Linked DNA regions of Prochlorococcus marinus str. MIT 0912. The main gene of each other region encodes a partner of the protein of the gene in region 2 in a complex. Links are inferred from orthologs where the notes say so. Each region holds a gene or a part of one and is shown on either strand. Other genes may lie near its edges.

What was found.
Region 1: the proteins of secA (region 2) and secY are in contact, whole or in part, in a crystal structure (PDB 3DIN), measured with the Thermotoga maritima proteins. The link is inferred for Prochlorococcus marinus str. MIT 0912 from one-to-one orthologs. Residues at the interface, in WP_004082002.1 of Thermotoga maritima: Glu261, Ala262, Arg263, Lys300, Ala301, Arg302, Thr303, Ile304, Ile305, Leu323, Tyr324, Asp325, Pro326, Val329, Ser330, Tyr333, Ile336, Lys340, Phe345, Val349, Glu363, Phe364, Tyr374, Ser375, Gly376, Gly377, Glu393, Ile395, Thr482, Ser483; in WP_004081795.1 of Thermotoga maritima: Glu108, Gly109, Glu110, Glu111, Ala236, Glu237, Arg238, Arg239, Ile240, Thr241, Ile242, Gln243, Tyr244, Ala245, Arg246, Arg247, Val248, Thr249, Gly250, Arg251, Arg252, Val253, Tyr254, Gly256, Ala257, Ser258, Thr259, Tyr260, Leu261, Pro262.

Annotation. Positions count from the first base shown.
Region 1 is NZ_CP114783.1:1,074,836-1,078,206, forward strand. The notes cover bases 454-3,371. They hold secY (preprotein translocase subunit SecY), read right to left. Parts: upstream 2,614-3,371; coding sequence 1,294-2,613; downstream 454-1,293. Other genes in these bases: rpmJ (50S ribosomal protein L36), read right to left, coding at 563-679; O5640_RS06490 (adenylate kinase), read right to left, coding at 721-1,272; rplO (50S ribosomal protein L15), read right to left, coding at 2,674-3,126; rpsE (30S ribosomal protein S5), read right to left, coding at 3,132-3,371. Outside these bases: rpsK (30S ribosomal protein S11), read right to left, coding at 1-12; rpsM (30S ribosomal protein S13), read right to left, coding at 79-444. UniProt on the Escherichia coli protein: The central subunit of the protein translocation channel SecYEG. Consists of two halves formed by TMs 1-5 and 6-10.
Region 2 is NZ_CP114783.1:1,174,658-1,179,721, forward strand. What follows is about bases 765-4,164. They hold secA (preprotein translocase subunit SecA), read right to left. Parts: upstream 3,785-4,164; coding sequence 965-3,784; downstream 765-964. Other genes in these bases: O5640_RS07060 (ATP-binding cassette domain-containing protein), read right to left, coding at 765-942; gmd (GDP-mannose 4,6-dehydratase), read left to right, coding at 4,045-4,164. In the rest of the region: more of O5640_RS07060, read right to left, coding at 1-764; more of gmd, read left to right, coding at 4,165-5,064. UniProt on the Escherichia coli protein: Required for protein export, interacts with the SecYEG preprotein conducting channel.

The sequences.
Region 1 (3,371 bases), 100 kb from region 2 along the record:
GGTTGTAGCCATTAGGCTGTGCCTTATTAAAAAAAAAGATTTAGTAAATTACCAGATGGTAGCAGGAGTTTTAAGAAATTATTTCTTTCTTCCTGCAACGGTTTTTCTAGCTCCTCTCCTTGTACGAGCGTTAGTTCTTGTTCGTTGTCCACGAACAGGAAGACTCATTCTATGCCTTCTTCCACGAACACATCCTATATCTTGAAGACGTTTGAGTGCCATTCCTTCTTGGCGCCTCAAATCTCCTTCAAGAGTAAATTCTTCAGTAGCAGCTCTGAGCTTCTGAACATCACTGTCGTCTAAATCCTTTACACGAGTATCAGGATTAACCCCTGATTGTTCGAGGATAGTCTGAGCTCTTGTCAAGCCAATACCATAGATGTAAGTAAGGGCAACTTCTACTCGCTTTTCGCGAGGTATATCGATGCCTGAGATTCGTGCCACTTAGGGATAAATCGAAGAGGACAATAAAAATCATCATAATTTAATGATGACCTTGATGTAAGAAGCAAACTAAAAGAAAATTAATCGTTCTAGATTTTCTTCTTAAAAAAGTCAGGAATCAGCCCTGACGCTGTTTGTTTCGAGGCCTTTTCTTGTTGATCACATAGATCCGGCCTCTGCGCCTCACGATCTGATCGTCAGGACTAATTTTTTTGACTGAGGATCTAACCTTCATTTGGTGAGACGCTCCTATTTCCAAACTACAACTTTACTACATCATCCGCCTAAAGCTTTCTCAATAGAGGAAAACACAACATCTATGTCAGCATTACCTTCTATCTCCTCAAGAATTCCTTGTTTGGTATACAAATCGATAAGAGGAGAAGTTTTATCTCTGTAAATTTTTAGTCTATTTATTATGACTTGTTCATTATCATCCTGTCTCCCTCTTTCTAAAAGCCTTTTAATTAAATAATCGTCAGAAATTTTTATTAATACTACTCCTTCTAAAGGTTGATTAATTTTTTCTAAAAGACTTTTTAGAGAATTAGCTTGATTAACGTTTCTGGGAAAACCATCAAGCAACCAACCTTTATTGATATTTTCTAATCTTCCCTCAACAATTGAGAGAACTAACTCATCATTTACTAATTCTCCTTTATTCATAATCTCTGCAGCTTTTTTACCTAGTGCAGAACCAGAGGAGACCTCATCTCTGAGTAAATCGCCAGTGGACAGATGATCTAGTCCATACTTTTTGCAAAAAAGATTTGCTTGTGTCCCTTTACCTGCCCCAGGAGGACCAAGGAATAGTAATTTATTTTTCATTTAAAAATCATAGTAATAGTTTTATTGACGAACTAAACCTTCATACCTTTGAGAAATCACATAAGTCTGAACTTGTTTGGAGGTATCTATTGCAACTCCAACTAAAATCAATAATGAAGTTGCACCAAGCCCTTGAAAAGTTTGAACATTGGTTGCTCTCTCTACTGCAGCAGGAACGATTGCTACAGAACCAAGAAATAAACCACCAAGTAAGGTTAGGCGGTTTTGTACACCTGAAAGATAATTAGAAGTTGAACTACCAGGTCTTACTCCTGGTATCGCAACACCACCTTTTTTTAAATTAGATGCAATATCTATTGGATTTATTGTTAAAGAAGCATAAAAATAAGCAAAACCTAAAATCAATGCGAAAAAGGTAATTGCATATGGCCATGGGTTGGAGGAACCTGGATTAAGTGAACTAGCAGCTTTAATTAATAACGGATTTTGAGTAAAGTTTGCAATTGTTATTGGTAAAAAGATCAATGCAGAAGCAAAAATTATCGGCATAACACCTCCAGCATTTAACTTAAGAGGTAGATAACTTTGTCTGCTTGGTAAAAGAGCTGTACCACCCATTTGACTTTTTGCACTTACTATTGGAATTCTCCTAGCACCTTCTTGAACAAAAATAATACCAATAATAGTAATTAAAAAAACCATCAAAAGAATTATTATTCCTAAGACATCAGCTCGATCTCCAGTTTGAGCTTTTTCAATAGTCGAACTTAGGGCCTTAGGCAAAGTTGCAACAATATTCAAAAAAATAACCAATGAAGCTCCTTGGCCTATGCCTTTTTCGGTAATAATTTCACTCAACCACATAACTATCATTGATCCAGTAACTAAAGCTAGGGATGTTTGAATAACAAATTCAGTTTCGCCAAGACCTTCGACTGAATATTGTCTGAGAATTAAAGCAAAAACTGTGCTTTGAACTAATCCCCAACCCAAAGCAACATATCGAGTTATCTGAGCTATTTTCCGTCTTCCTGCCTCCCCCTCATTTTTCTGCAAATCTTCCAATTGCGGCAAAGAAGCAGTGAGCAACTGGATAATTATTGACGCATTAATAAATGGAAGAATACCTAATGCAAAAATACCCAAAGTTGAGATACCACCGCCAGTGAAAATATCAAGAAATCCTATCAATTGTCCTCCCTGCTCAATAAAAGATTTAAAAGCTTCTCTATCTATTCCAGGCATAGGAATATAAATTCCTAGTCGTACAATTAATAATAGGCCAAGAGTTGTAATCACTCTTCCTCTTAGCTCTTCATTACTGAAAAGCTGGGTAATTACCTCACCTGCACTTGGATTACGACCACGACTTATTAACATTTAATGATGATAATTTATTTGAGACTAATATATAAAAATTATATATTCAAGGATAAAAACTTAAGTATATACTTCACATGTTCCTCCAACTTCTTCAATTTTCTTTTTAGCTGAGGCTGTGAAAGCTGCAGCCTGGACAGTAACTTTAACTTCTAATTTGCCGTTCCCAAGGATTTTGAGTGGATCTTTAGGCTTAGTCAAGATACCTTCCTTAACCAATAAATCAAGATTAACTACAGTCCCATCTTTCAATTTATTCAAACTAGATACATTGAGGACAGTAAAATTTTTCTGATTAACTATCGGGAAATGTTTTAATTTTGGAACTCGTCTATATAAAGGCATCTGACCCCCCTCAAAACCTGGGCGAGTAGGTCTTCCTGATCTAGATTTTTGCCCTCTCATCCCAAAACCACAACTTGCGCCTTGGCCAGCAGCTATACCTCGACCTTTACGCATTTTTTTACGTCTAGATCCTTTATTTGATTGAAGAGATTCTAATTTAATAGTCATGATTTTTAAGAATAAATCTGCTCAAGTGAAATACCACGCTCTTTTGCAGTGGCTTTATGAGTCCTTAACTCACTTAAAGCAACCATTGCAGCACGAGCATTATTAAGAGGGGTCTTACTACCTAATCGCTTTGCAAGTACATTTTTAATTCCAGCCAACTCTAAAACAGTACGAATTGAGCCGCCGGCAATTACACCAGTTCCAGGAGCTGCAGGACGAATTAATACACTCGCTGCTCCATCTCT
Region 2 (5,064 bases):
ATCAACTCCAGTCAATTCATCACTTGTTAAAAAACTTTTTTGAATCATCGGATAAACTTCAACCTCAATATCAATAGAACCTGATGAAGGCTTATAAATTCCTGAGATCAAACGTAAAAGACAACTTTTACCAGATCCATTGTGACCAATTAAAGCGACCCTTTCACCTTTATTAATTACTAAATTTAAATTTGATAGAGCTTTCACTGTCATTAAACCTTTCTTTTTACTCAAAGCCCCTCCAGTCACAGAATTAATAATAGATCGTTTTATATTTCTGGATTCTGATCCTAATATGGGAATATCTAAAGATATATTATTAATTATGATTGCAGGACTTAAAAATTGATTATGAATTTTATAAAAAGAATTTTGAATAAAATTATCTAGAGCGTTAATACTGAGTTGATATTTAGAATCAACTTTTCTTATAAAAGATTTTATTTCATCTATAAAGTATCCAGAGATCCATGGCTCATAAGAGATAGGATTATAAAGTGAATTATATTTATTATTATTTCTTATGATATCTATTAAACAATTGCAAACCTCAATTTTATTCAATAGGGTTCTGTAATCTATAATAGCTTGATTATTATTTAAAATTGTCAATTGATAAGTATCATATATTAAGTTATTCGCTAAAGACTCAATCCCTTTTGAACTAGATTTAAGTGTATTTGACCAATACATTAAGCCATCATTATCGACGTCACGACAAAATAAATTATTATATAAATCATTAATTTGATGCTCAATAGGTTTAGAAGCTGAATATGTATGATGAAATTCGCTTAGATTAGAAATGAATTTTGAAAAAGCCTCTGATATAATTTGATCTCCTTTTAAATGAAAATAAATAACTTCTTCGTAATATCTCAATGGTCTTCCAAAGTAAGCCAAATACAAACCAATTAATAATTGTTTTTCATCTAGTTCCATTTACCAAAAAAGGTTTATATTTTTAAGTTTTTTTCTTTGCGGGTTGAAACATAAACATAGAGTAAATAACATTGCGTCTCATATTTATCATCATTTCGAGAAACATATCATACCCTTCATTTTTGTACTCAATTAATGGATCTTTTTGGCCGTATCCTCTTAAACCTACTGATTCACGAAGTGCATCCATTGACTGTAAGTGTTCTCTCCATAAAGAATCAAGTTGTTGAAGAATAAAAAATCTCTCTGCCTCACGCATCATTCCTGGAAAATTCTCTTCAATTTGGGCTTCTTTAACATCATAAGCATTTCTAATTTGCTCTTGAAGGAAAGCTTTCAATTGCTCTATGTTTAATCCTAATAATTCTTTTGAATTTAGATCATTTAATAAATATACAAATTCTTTTACTTTAGATAATAATTTCTCTAAATCCCACTCTTCCTCTGGTAAATCTATATTTACATAAGCATCTACGATTTCAGTCATAGTTTTTTCTCCATATTCAATCACTTGTTGTTTTAAATCTTTCCCTTCTAAGACTCTCAACCTTTCAGAATAAATAGCTTTACGCTGGTTATTCATTACTTCATCATATTCAAAAACTTGCTTTCTAATATCATAGTAATAAGTTTCAACTTTTTTTTGCGCCCCCTCTAGAGATCTTGTCAGCATTCCTGATTCAATAGGCATATCTTCTTCTACTCGAAAAGCATTCATTAAGCCTGCTACCCTGTCACCCCCAAAAATCCTCAAAAGATTATCTTCTAGCGAAAGGAAAAACCTCGTGCTTCCTAAATCTCCTTGCCTACCAGCACGTCCTCTTAATTGATTATCAACTCTTCTAGATTCATGTCTCTCGGTACCAATTACATGTAATCCTCCTGCTTCTCTTACTTTTAATTCTTCGTCCTTCAATACAGCATCATATTCTTCTTTAATTAATGCTATTGCTTTTCTAAGTTTGATGATTTGTTGATCTTTAGTTGGAGCTTTTTCTGCAGCTTTTGCAATTCTTTCTTCTAATTCAAGAAAATCTAGGCTGCGATCACCCCATTCTTTAACCAATTCAGAACTCAATTTTGCCAGATATTGATCTATTTCCGAATTCAAAATACATGGAAAAATATTATTAATATCTCTAGATGAACTAGTTTTTTGAGATTGCTTACCATCCGAGCCAAACCCTTCTTTATTTTTTGATCTTTGTAATGGAACGGGAGGTTTATGTTTCTCTTCTATTTTAACTAGTCTTGGGATCAAAATTTCACGTATTTTTAATCGAGCCATATAGTCGCTATTTCCTCCCAAAATAATATCTGTTCCTCTACCAGCCATATTCGTCGCAATTGTCACTGCGCCAGCCCGACCAGCCTGAGCAACAATTTCCGCCTCTCTTTCTACATTCTCTGGTTTAGCATTCAACAAGTTATGTGATATTTGCTTCTCAGCCAATAGAGAACTCAATAATTCACTTTTCTCAACACTAGTTGTGCCCACAAGAATTGGTCGACCCTCTAAATTAATTCTTGCTGTTTCATTAGCAACTGCTCTCCATTTGGCAGCCTCAGACTTGAAGACTTGGTCAACCCAATCGTTCCTTGCAATAGTGCGATTGGTGGGAATTACAGTTGTCTCTAATTTATATGTCTTATCAAATTCAACTTCTTCAGTTTTAGCTGTTCCAGTCATACCAGCGAGTCGCGGATATAAAAGGAAAAAATTTTGATAAGTAATAGAGGCTAGTGTCTGCGTCTCTGGTTGAATTTGGAGATTTTCCTTTGCTTCAATCGCTTGATGCTGTCCATCGCTCCAACGTCGACCGGGCATCACTCGACCAGTGAATTCATCAACAATTACTGCTTCACCGTCTCTGACAATATAATTTACGTCTTTAACAAATAATTCCTTCGCCTTAATTGCATTGGTGATGTAATGAGCCCAAGGATCTTTAGGGTCATAAAGATCAGGTACTTTGAGAATATCTTCAGTTTTTTCAAAGCCCTGATCGGTCAAAATACAACTTCTTTGCTTTTCATCTACTTCATAATCTCCTTCTGGATCAACACCGTCTTTACTTAGTTCTGGTGATCTTTCAAGTAATGCCACTACTTGAGCAGCTTTCTCATATTTTTCTTGAGGGCGTTCAACCTGACCAGAGATAATTAGTGGGGTCCTAGCTTCATCTATCAAAATCGAGTCAACTTCATCAATGACACAATATTGATATTTTCGTTGTACAACTTCGCTAATATCAGCAGCCATATTATCGCGAAGATAATCAAATCCAAGCTCAGAATTAGTCGCATACGTAATATCACAACCGTAATTTTTTTTTCTCGCTGCTGGTGACATGTTTTGTTGAATCAAGCCAACAGACATTCCTAAACTGCGATGAACTTGCCCCATCCATTCAGCATCTCTTTTGGCCAAATAATCATTCACTGTGACCACATGAACCCCTCTTCCAGTAAGAGCATTCAAAAAACTTGGGAGGGTTGCTACTAATGTCTTCCCCTCACCCGTTTTCATTTCGGCAATTTGTCCTTCATGAAGAACCATTCCTCCAATTAACTGAACATCAAAATGCCTAAGACCTAAAACTCTTTTAGAAGCTTCTCGAACCATTGCGAAAACTTCAGGCAATAATTCATCTAATAGCTCTAATTGTTTATTAAACTCTGATGCATTATCCAAGCGAACACGAAAGTCAGATGTCTTCCTACGTAAATCATCATCACTGAGAGCCGCAATATCTTCCTCAAATAGGTTGATGTCAGATACTATGGGCTGATAGCTCTTCAGTTTCCTATTATTAGGATCACCAAAAAGTTGTTTAAGCATATAGCTTGTTTTTATCACTACAGTTATTATTACTGATCGACGTAGTTTTTGAAAGGAATTTGTTATTACTTATAATCTAAGTGTCAACATAAACATGACAAACAAGCGCAATTATAAATAAAATTTCTATTAAATAACAAATCTAATATTGAATAGAAAAAAAGAAGATATTATCCAGATTTATAGATTTATTCTAAAAAATTATTTATTCATAGTCCGATTTCTAAAATTGGAATGGTAGTGAAGTAAAATATTATTTTATGAAAAAAAGTTTGAATCAAAAAAATAAAACCGCCCTAATAACTGGAATAACTGGTCAAGATGGTAGCTATCTTGCAGAGTTTCTTATTGATAAAGGATACATTGTTCATGGCATCAAAAGAAGAGCAAGTCTTTTTAATACAGACAGAATAGACCACTTATATAAAGATCCACATGAAAAGAATGGAAAACTTTTCTTACATTATGGAGACCTAACTGATAGCACTAATATCATTCGAATCATCCAAAATATTCAACCTGATGAAATTTATAATCTTGGAGCCCAAAGTCATGTAGCAGTAAGCTTTGAAGAACCTGAATATACGGCTAATACAGACGCACTTGGTGCTTTAAGAATACTAGAAGCCGTTAGATTATTAAACTTAACTTCGAAAACAAGAGTTTATCAAGCAAGTACATCAGAACTCTATGGGAAAGCAAAAGAAACACCTCAAAACGAATCGACATCCTTTTATCCAAGAAGTCCATATGCAATAGCAAAACTTTATGCCTACTGGATCACAATTAATTATCGGGAAGCTTATGGGATGTATGCATGTAATGGAATCCTTTTTAATCATGAGTCCCCCAGACGAGGTGAAACATTTGTAACGAGGAAAATCACAAGAGGGTTGACTCAAATCCATAAGGGGCTAGAAAAATTTCTCTACATGGGAAATCTTGATGCCAAGAGAGATTGGGGACATGCCCGAGATTATGTTGATATGCAATGGCGAATGCTGCAACAAGAAACACCCGAGGATTTCGTAATAGCAACTGGAAGACAAGAGACGGTGCGTACATTTTTAGAGATAGCATCCAAAGCACTGGGATGGGGAGGTATTAATTGGAAAGGAAGTGGAATTAATGAGAAAGGATACCGACAAGACAACGGAGAGGAAGTCATCAGAATTGATTCACGCTATTTTCGCCCGGCAGAAGTAGATCAATTAATTGGTGATGCTAAAAAGGCTCAAAAGAAACTTGGCTGGGTACCCAAAACGTCTTTAGAAGAAATG